One region of the Lysinibacillus sp. FSL K6-0057 genome, then DNA from elsewhere that is predicted to be linked to it. Evidence: riboswitches for the same ligand, from Rfam matches in the RefSeq annotation. Region 1 holds a riboswitch; each other region holds the start of a gene.

Region 1 (3,547 bases):
CGAAGAAAAAGGTGATGCTGTCAATGTGGGAGGATATGTATGATGCGCTACGAGAAGAGTTGCAAGAGGTGGCCCAGCATGTTCCTGTCCATGGCATTACCTTGTATGTGGGGGAGCATTTAGCCTCGATTGACCAGCATAGAGCCACACACTATACAAAAAAACCGTCTACACCGCATTGGTTTATCTTATCGATAGATGGTCAGGAAATGATTTATGGTCACTCTCCATCCACGCAAGAGACGGCTTTTATCACCAATGATCCTGTCCATATTTATTTATTAGAGGATTATATTTGGCATGATGTGCTCATCAATCGTCTGGTAAAACGGGATGATCAGGAGTTAGAAGACTGGATTGCTAAGGAGCGAAAAGCTTTCTTCTTGGAATAGTCGTATAAGGGAAGGGGAGTAACGTGAAAAAGATCGTGTTGCTAGGTTTAATGAGTTTACTAATGTTAGGAGCATGTAACGCTACACCAGCTGCTGATCCACTAGCGATTCATGAGCTAACTGTTGTCCCCGACAATATCCAAAAAAATATTGTTTCTAATGACAGAATACAACTATTGCATGAAAATAATGCTTCATATTACCTCGTCTATTATTCAAAGGGGAATGTGTTGGCAAGTATTACGGCTGAGGGAAATAGGCTTATCATCCAGCTAGAAGAAGGCAGCGAGCAAAGGAAAGAGGCTCAGCCCTATGTTTTTCAAATCAACGTCAAGAATCCTGAGCTTGATACCATTGATTTGCGAATAAATGGCCAGAGTACACCAATCAATCGCATGACCATAATGTGAAAAAAGAAACCGAAATCCCTCTAGATGAGATTTCGGTTTCTTTGCATGATGTCTAATAAAAGACTTTGTCTACATTGTATTTAGAGCGGAAAGTATTAATCGCATATGTTTCGTAAATTTCACGTTCCATTGGATCTTCTACTTCATAGACTTCAATTTTGAACACTTCATCACGATGGTTTTTCATCGGAGATACATTGTCCTCGAAATGTTTTTTTATACGTTGACGAATTTTACGTGCTTTCCCAACAAACAATAGCTCATTCTTGTCATTATAGAATAAGAAAATGCCGCCTTTATCACGTGTGATTTTATGGAAGTCAATAAAACCGAAGTAAGGTGTGATTTCCACATCACCTGGTTTTAAATCTTGTTCACGTTGACGGATTACTAGATCTGGTTTTGGAAATTCAATTTTAATCAAACTATTCACGTTCCTCTCTCTTACTAAAAGTATATGGTAACATAATTACGGCATGTTTACCATAAATTTTAAATGTAGAAACACCACATATAGCAAGCTTAGTGTACATCAAATGAGCAAGGAACATGCACATGAATCACAAAATATTCTATGAATTATTGATATTCTAACTAGTTCATGTTACAATTCAAGATAATTAAATAATCTTATCAAGAGAAGCTGAGGGATTTGGCCCGATGACGCTTCAGCAACCTCTAACAATTGTTAGAAAGGTGCTAATTCCAGCAAAGGATTTTTTCCTTTGAGAGATAAGAGTGGACGTGAAAAAATCCTTCTCATTCTATCTCGTATGGAATGAGGAGGATTTTTTAATTTAGTTGCATTCTTTGCAAGCAAGGTTTGCTAAAAAAAGAGAGTGATTATAGAGAGGGGAAAGCAAGATGCCAATTAATATTCCGAAAAATTTACCAGCTGGAGAACATTTACGTGAGGAAAAAATCTTCGTCATGGAAGAGGATCGAGCGAAAACACAGCAAATCCGTCCATTAAATATATTAATACTAAATTTAATGCCTGAAAAAGAAAAAACAGAGCTTCAATTACTACGTTTATTAGGGAATACACCACTGCAGGTGAATATTACCTTTTTAAATACGGCCACACATGAGTCGAAAAATGTGAGTAAATCTCATTTGCAGCTATTTTACACAACGTTCAACCAAATTCGTCACCGACGCTATGATGGCATGATTATTACTGGGGCACCTGTAGAAAAAATGGCATTTGAAGATGTCAACTATTGGCAGGAAATTTCAGAAATTATGGATTGGTCTAAAAAGAATGTGACATCCGTGCTACATATATGTTGGGGGGCACAGGCTGCATTGTATCACCATTATGGCATTGGAAAGGTCGAGCTTGCTGCTAAATGCTCAGGCGTCTATTCCCATGTAATTACAGATTTAACGGTGGATTTAGTGCGCGGCTTTAGCGATTTATTTACTGCGCCTCATTCTCGCTATACATCTGTTTCCATTGACGAGGTTCGCAATCATCCAGACCTACGATTATTATCCTATTCAGAGGATGCAGGGGTATTCATCGTACAATCAAAAGATAATAAAAATATTATGATTACGGGGCATCTGGAGTATGATGCGACAACACTAGCCGATGAATATAGCCGTGATGTGGCGAAGGGCATAGATATCGATGTTCCTGTGAATTACTTCCCGAATGATGATCCGAAACAAGAGCCGATGAATACATGGCGTGCCCATACGCATTTATTATTCTCTAACTGGTTGAACTACTATGTCTACCAAGAAACACCATACGAATGGGATTTTGTAGATGAAATCGAATATCATATCTAATTAATAAAAAGTCTAATTTCTTTTCTAAACGTAGAAGAAATTAGACTTTTTGATTTTCCTTCGTTGTATCCTGTTGGGGTGTTTCGGTATTTTGAGCCTTAGATTTACGATTTCGAATAACTGCCACAATCAACAAAAGTATGGGTAATAAAATGGTGAAGATAAAGGAAAAGATAGGCCAAATTTCATTATTATAATTAGTAGAATGCACAATATCTGGATGAACAATTTGAGAAAGTCCAATGATAATGATGCCCATCGGTAAAATAAGCGGACGATGATCCTTGATCTTCAAAATTTGGGCAAGGCCAACAACGGTCGTATAGAAATACATAAATGTGCGAATATAAATAGACGAAATCCACATAAATGCCATAATAATTTCAATACGCTGCAAAAAATTCCCTATGGATATTCTTTGCGCTAAGGCATAGCTGGGAAATGTCCTAGATGCTGTGTTTTCAGGCCCTAAGACAAGAATCGATAGGACAATCAACGTAATTAAGACGACACCACCAAGGATGGTCCCAATATATAGCCCTTTCTGTGCAGATGGCTGTACATTGACGCCAGCGGGATATAGCATCAATAACACGAGTAATGGAAAGGAAAAGATACTCATAAAGCGTGCAATACTATAAAACATAGATGTTTTGGTTGCTTCTAGTAGAGGCTGAATATTCTCAAATGTAATTTGAGGGGTAATACAAACGACGAAAAAAATAAAGATAAAGATAAACAACGGAAAGAGAATTTCTGCTGAACGGGCAAACGTCTCTATCCCTAGATACGCGGCATACATAATAATGATACTGAACAGTAGGGCGAATGCTAATGTCGGTGTTTCTGGCATAACTTCGGTTTTCATAAAAATACCAATAAAATAAAGTAACTCTCCAGTGGAGAAAAAGGTGAGAATGAGAAAGCAAATGGCTGTGATTTTCC
Region 2 (3,547 bases), 1.8 Mb from region 1:
TACAACGTCAAGTGAAGGAGAATAATTTAGATGTTCGTCTAGTGCTTGTAGAAAAAAATACATATTTAGGAGGCAAATTATATTCAGCACATGAACAAGGTTTCATCATGGAAACAGGTGCTGATTCTATTGTAGCCCGTCATCAAGGCGTTATGGAACTCGTACAGGAGCTTGATTTTGAAGCGGAGCTAGTTTACAACGAAACAGGTATTTCTTATATTTATACGAATAATGAGTTACACGCTATACCAACAGATTCAACATTTGGTATACCGATGAGTTTGGCATCCTTAGAAGAAAGTACACTTATTTCAGAGCAAGGAAAAAAAGAAGCGTTAAAGGATTTGACATTACCTAACAACGGCTTCACAAAGGAAAGTTCAATAGGAGAATTTTTAACTTACTATTTAGGGGAGGAACTGGTGAAAAATCAAATTGCACCAGTACTTGCAGGTGTTTATTCAGGAGATTTACATCAGCTTTCCATTGGCTCTACTTTACCGTATTTAATTGATTATAAGAATAATTATGGAAGTATTATTAAAGGATTTGATGCGAATCGTGAGCAATTTGTTAAAGCAGCGAACAAAAAATTTATATCCTTTAAAAATGGTTTATCTTCTTTAATTGATCGACTTGAACAAACATTATCAGATGTAGAAATCATCAAGGGCGTTACTACTCTAAATGTTCAAAAACAAGATAAAAACTACACAATTTCCTTAGCTAATGGTGAAAATATTGAGTCAGATTATGTCGTTTTAGCATTACCGAATGATGCTGTTCAAAATCTACTACAGGATGAATCTTTAAACCGCTATTTTGACCAATTTACGACAGCGTCAGCCATTACCATCTATTTAGGCTTTGATGTGCCAGACTCTAGATTGCCAGCAGATGGAACGGGCTATATTGTTTCGCATAATTCGGATGTTACTTGTAATGCAGCAACCTGGACGAGTCGTAAATGGAAGCATACATCGAAAGAACATAAATTACTTGTACGACTCTTTTATAAGAGCATCAATCCAGCCTATGAGCAACTACGTGCCATGACGGATGAAGAATTGGCAGCTGTAGCTTTAGAAGACGTGAGGAAAAGCCTAGGAATTGAGGAACAGCCAACAGTTGTGAATGTAACAAAATGGATTGATCAAATGCCTAAATATGATCTAGCTCATCGTGAAGCGTTACAAGGATTACTACAGGAATTACATGAAAAGTATCCACATTTATCGATTGCTGGGTGCTCATATTTTGGCGTAGGTATCGGTGCTTGCATTCAAAACGGGAAAAAAATTGGTGAAGAGCTTGCGAAGGAACTTGCCAATTTCTAAGGTTTTAAGTGGAAAAAAACTTTGTTATGTGAAATAGTCTTGACTCATTCGTCAGTAAACGATATGATTCTTTTAATTATTTAAAAAATTCATACTTAATTCTTATCAAGAGAAGCAGAGGGACTGGCCCATTGAAGCTTCAGCAACCAACTTTATTGTCAGGTGCTAAATCCAGAAGACCGTTGAGTCGAAGATGAGAAGGAACAACAATGATGAATCGTTAAAGCCTTCTTTTTTTATGAAAGAAGGCTTTTTATTATATAGAGACATAGGAAGAGAGGCTAGTTTTATGGGATTGCTTGAAAGGTTAAAAACGCATGTATTGACAGCAGACGGTGCAATAGGCACAGTGCTATATGGCTATGGATTGGAGTATTGCCATGAGGAAATGAATGTTCAGAGACCTGAGTTAATTGAAAAGATTCATAGAGAATATATTGCAGCTGGTGCTGACATCATTCAAACGAATACGTACGGTGCAAATGCCATTAAATTAGCTCGCTATGGATTAGAATCACGGGTCCAACAATTTAATGAAGCGGCTATTACCATTGCAAAACGAGCAGCGGCAGATGGCGGTCAATTTGTCTTAGGGACAATTGGAGGTATTCGAGGAATTCGTAAAAGTGATGCAACATTAGATGAAATATTAGCGACAGTTGAAGAACAGGCAAATGTTTTACTTGCAGGAAATCCAGACGGCCTTTTACTTGAAACCTATTATGATTTTGAAGAATTAACTGCAACCTTAAAGATGCTACGTGCCAAAACAAATTTACCGATTATTGCACAAGTATCTATGCATGAGCCTGGTGTTTTACAAAATGGAATGTCTTTAAATAATGCCCTGCATGAGCTAGAAACACTCGGTGCAGATATCGTGGGTGTCAATTGTCGACTAGGTCCACATCATACGATTCAAGCATTTGAAGGTGTAGAACTTCCTAACAAGGCATTTATGTCTGCCTATCCGAATGCCTCACTTCTTGACTTAGAAGATGGACGTGTCGTTTATGAATCAGAATCGGATTATTTTGGTCGAGCGGCTGTCGAATTACGTGATCAAGGCGTACGCTTAATAGGGGGCTGCTGTGGTACGACACCGAAACATATTGCAGCAGCAAAGAAGTATTTAGAAGAGTTATCACCGGTTCAGGAAAAGCATGCGAAACCTGAAAAGATTGAGATTGTTCGTGAAGCAGAGCCACCAAAGTATGAGCCTCTTCATGAAAAAGTAAAACGTGAACGCTCTGTCATAGTAGAATTGGATACACCTAGACATTTAGAGATTGATGGGTTCCTTGAAGGAGCAAAGCAACTGTATGATGCAGGTGCAGATGTAGTCATGATGGCAGACAATTCACTGGCCTCTCCACGTATTAGCAATATTGCAATGGGAGCATTGTTAAAGAGTACACATGGTGTACGCCCACTAACACATATTACATGTCGAGACCGTAACTTAATTGGTCTACAATCGCATTTAATGGGATTAAATGCTTTAGGTATTCATGATGTGTTGGCCGTTACAGGTGATCCAACAAAAGTTGGAGATTTCCCAGGTGCGACAAGTGTTTATGATGTATCTTCAATGGAGTTAATCCAATTAATTAAGCAGTTAAATGAAGGGGTTTCTTTCTCAGGCAAGCCACTTCGTAAAAAAGCAAATTTTTCAGTTGCTGCTGCATTTAATCCAAATGTCCGTGTGTTAGATCGTGCTGTGACACGCTTAGAGAAGAAAATTGAGCATGGAGCAGACTACTTCATTTCTCAACCAGTGTACACGAAAGAAAAAATTGTAGAAATTTATGAGGCAACAAAGCATTTACAAGCACCAATTTACATCGGCATTATGCCTGTTACGAGTTATAAAAGTGCTGAGTTTTTACATCATGAAGTGCCAGGTATCAAATTATCCGAAGATGCCTTAGCAAGAATGAAGGCATGTGGGGAAGATAAGGAACGGGCAACATTGGAGGGAATTGCTATTGCCAAAGAATTAGTAGAAGTGGCTGCGCAATATTTCAATGGTATTTACCTTATTACACCGTTTTTACGTTATGATGTGACCCTAGAGTTGATGAAATATATAGAGCAATTGGATGAACAGAAAAAAGGAGTAAGTATACATGGCTAAGCACTCGATTGAAGAGCAACTAGAGAAACGTATTTTAATTCTTGATGGCGCAATGGGAACAATGCTACAAAAC
Region 3 (3,547 bases), 2.1 Mb from region 1:
ATTTCTCCGTATTTCAGCCATTGGCATTACCCTATACGCTGGTCCTGAATGTGGCTATACGGGGCCCATTTTATATCGTGACTTAGGTTTAATGCCACATCCACTGGTATGGAGTATTCCGCACAATCAACGTAAAGCACAACTGACGTTTGATCAATTGCTGCAATTAGACGCAGATCACTTGTTTATTACATTTGATAAACAACATTCTATTTATGAAAATGAGGAACGTGCTATTTTAAAAACGCCCACTTGGAAAAACCTAGCCGCAGTTAAAAGTAAATGTGTCTATGAAGTAGACTTTTTAACATGGATGAATTATGGCATTTTATCACATAGTAAAAAAATTGATGATGTCTTGAATATCCTAGGCTAAACAAAAAGGAAGCCCACTATAGCTTCCTTTTTCAATGTTTTAGGACAAACTTGATACTGAAAGTAACACCGAAAGCCATTTGGCTACATAAGATAAGATATCAGCTATAGGATAGGAGGAATTACATTGTATTACAATCCTTATCCGTACTTTGTTCATCCCTATCATTATCCAACGTCGCCATCCGTCCATCAGCTTGCCGTAAGACCTATTCCTCAACATTTAGCAATGCCGACCACTAATCCCTTTCCACCTGTCGACACACATAAATTGAAAATTTCAGCTACACGGATAAAGGCGATGATGCAGCAAGCTCAATTACTTACGGATAAAATTGATAGCTCCCAACAATTTGCACATGATCTAATGAATGCTGCACAGCTTTCAAATAAAACAGAGGTTGATAGATTAATCACATCAACAGGCATCACGATGAAATTTGAAGCAAACTATACACCAGATAGTTTTAGAATACGTCTTATTGATCATGATTGTTGTGGAGTAACCTTAAATTTAAATTGGTGAAAAAACTTTAACCTTGTATCCCTAGTGAACTTGTAAACTATAAAAAACTATGCTAAAGTATTTGTATTGTTATTTCTGAAAATTCTTATATCACTTTTCTTATCAAGAGAGACGGAGGGATTGGCCCGATGAAGTCTCAGCAACCAGCTCAACAGTATGGTGCTAATTCCAATTGGCAAAATGATCCGCCTTGAAGATGAGAAGAAGAACTACCGTTGTTAATGCAGGAGTCCTCTTCTATAAGGGGACTCCTTTTATTTACCACTAATTTCAACAGAAAGCAGGGAAATTGATGTCTAATGAACTTTTACAAGCTTTGCAATTATTAAAATCAAAACAATGGGTTGATTTAACACATACATTCGGCCCTAATTCACCACATTTTTTTATGTTTGAGGACGCTAAATTTGAAACATTATTCTCTCATGAGGATGGTTTTTTTGCCCAACAATTTACGTTCCCTGGTCAATATGGCACACATATCGACCCACCTATTCATTTTGTACGAGACACTCGGTACTTAGAAGAATTAGAACTAAAAGAACTCGTTCTTCCCCTTGTCGTCATTAATAAATCACAAGAGGCTGCTAGCAACCATGACTTTTCATTAAGTGTTGAAGATATTCGTGATTTTGAAGCCCAGCATGGAGAAATTGAAGCAGGAACATTTGTAGCATTACGTACAGATTGGAGTAAGCGCTGGCCAGATAAGGAGGCATTCAGTAATAAGGATGCAGAAGGACATAACCACATCCCTGGCTGGGGTTTAGAGGCTTTACAGTTTTTACTAAAAGAACGCAAGGTAAGCGCAATTGGTCATGAAACATTCGATACGGACTCTGCCGCTGATTTTCGTAAAAATGGCAAGCTAGATGGCGAATATTTCGTGCTTGAACAAGACACCTATCAAATTGAGTTAATGACTAATTTGGACAAGCTACCTGCGAAGGGTGCTATCATCTTCAATATCGTACCTAAGCCAGAAAAAGCATCAGGCTTCCCTGTGCGCTCATTTGCTATTTTGCCATAACATAAAAGTCGGTATAGCGTATACCGACTTTTATTTTTGTCCATTTCTTTTTTTGAATAAAAAGTAAGCAATAAGCATTCCTAGAATAAACAATAGGATGAGATAGATACTATAATGGGTTAAATAGTATCCAACAAATCGCCATTTCTCCCCAAGCATCTTTCCTAATGATATAAATGTGAACGTCCAAATAAATGCACCTGTATAGGCAAAAAGCGCAAACTTCCTATAAGGATAATTATTAATAGCTGCAATATATGCTGTCAAATGACGTACCCCAGGAATAAAATAGCCAATTAATAATAAGGTAGGTCCAATTTTTGTAAACATCTTTTTCGTAAAATCAATTTTTTGCTCTGTAATATGAATTTTAGGGCCATATTTCTGCAATAACGGTAAGCCAAAACGATAACCGATATAGTAGCTTAAAGTAATGCCTCCAACTGCACCAATCATTGCACTGACTAAGGCAGGAATGTGTTCAAGGCTTTCTCGGTAAACACTATAGCCTACATAAGTTAAAAAGACCTCATCAGGAAGTGGCAACCCAACAATGCCTCCAATTAGAATTACGATAATCCCAAAGTATCCGTAATGTTCAATTAGAGACTGCACGTGTTGTGCCATAAATCATCCCACCTAAAATTTATTAAAATCGACCTGCTATATAAGTTTCATGACAGTCTAACCTCAGCACTCTAAATGACTTGAAGTTGACGTAAAGCAAAATTGACACCGCCATCAGTAGATTTCTTTGTAACAAAATTGGCAGCACTTTTTAGAGCTGTGCTACCATTTCCCATGGCAATCCCTAACCCTACATACTCTAACATGTCAATATCATTATCCCCATCGCCAAAGGCAATGGCATTCTCAGGGCTAATGTTAAAATAATCCAGTACCGCTTTAATAGCTAATGACTTCGAAACATCCTGCTGTAATACATTCACAATATAAGGATGCCATCGCTGCAAAAATATATTCGAAAATTGGCTAGCATATCTTTTTTCAGCCAGCTCATCTGCATATAGACACATGAGAAAAACCTCTTCATCTACAATTGTTTCATTTACAAGTGGAAAATCCCGTAAAGATAAAGTTTCTTGCATCGCTCTTAAAGCTACTGGACTTTGTATGCTATTCATGGACAGTTGCTCTGTAAAAAATGTTAGGCTATGCTGTTGTTCCTGCGCAAAAGCCTGTACATTTTGGACAATATCTTTAGCAATGGGTGTTTTATGTATGACAAGATCCTTATGTTTCACATAGGCTCCATTTGCTGTAATAAAGGTTTCAATCCCCAGCTCTTTTAACTCAGAGCACATGGATAAAGGTCTTCCGGTAGCCGCTACAAGATGGATTCCCTTGTCTTGCAATAGCTGAATAGCCTGTTTTGTACTTTCTTCCACACAGCCATCCTCATAATTAATTAATGTGCCGTCTACATCAAAAAACACGATGTTATATTTCATTTTGAGTCCCCCTACATAAATAGTAATTTAGAACCACAAGAATCAAGTTTATTATTTCTTTTCCATGAAATATGTGAAAGTATTTTGACAAACTTTCAGCAAACTATATAACTTCCATTCGCAACACCGATAAAAACTATTACA

What was found. A riboswitch is a leader RNA that binds a small molecule or an ion and turns the genes downstream of it on or off. The one in region 1 is predicted to bind S-adenosylmethionine.
Region 2: another riboswitch for S-adenosylmethionine. It lies ahead of MHB40_RS22335 (bifunctional homocysteine S-methyltransferase/methylenetetrahydrofolate reductase); the one in region 1 lies ahead of metA (homoserine O-succinyltransferase).
Region 3: another riboswitch for S-adenosylmethionine. It lies ahead of MHB40_RS23725 (cyclase family protein); the one in region 1 lies ahead of metA (homoserine O-succinyltransferase).

The regions. Positions count from the first base shown of each region.
Region 1 is NZ_CP152047.1:2,645,280-2,648,826, reverse strand. Features, by position in the region: gene MHB40_RS12985 (helix-turn-helix domain-containing protein) at 1-392, shown strand, start outside; gene MHB40_RS12980 (hypothetical protein) at 416-802, shown strand; gene MHB40_RS12975 (nucleotide excision repair endonuclease) at 855-1,226, opposite strand; SAM riboswitch class I at 1,430-1,541, shown strand; gene metA (homoserine O-succinyltransferase) at 1,667-2,602, shown strand; gene MHB40_RS12965 (endospore germination permease) at 2,643-3,547, opposite strand, start outside.
Region 2 is NZ_CP152047.1:4,465,027-4,468,573, reverse strand. Features, by position in the region: gene MHB40_RS22340 (protoporphyrinogen oxidase) at 1-1,337, shown strand, start outside; SAM riboswitch class I at 1,437-1,537, shown strand; gene MHB40_RS22335 (bifunctional homocysteine S-methyltransferase/methylenetetrahydrofolate reductase) at 1,627-3,474, shown strand; gene metH (methionine synthase) at 3,467-3,547, shown strand, end outside.
Region 3 is NZ_CP152047.1:4,743,116-4,746,662, forward strand. Features, by position in the region: gene MHB40_RS23715 (helix-turn-helix domain-containing protein) at 1-376, shown strand, start outside; gene MHB40_RS23720 (hypothetical protein) at 503-901, shown strand; SAM riboswitch class I at 998-1,104, shown strand; gene MHB40_RS23725 (cyclase family protein) at 1,194-1,931, shown strand; gene MHB40_RS23730 (DedA family protein) at 1,962-2,558, opposite strand; gene MHB40_RS23735 (Cof-type HAD-IIB family hydrolase) at 2,630-3,403, opposite strand.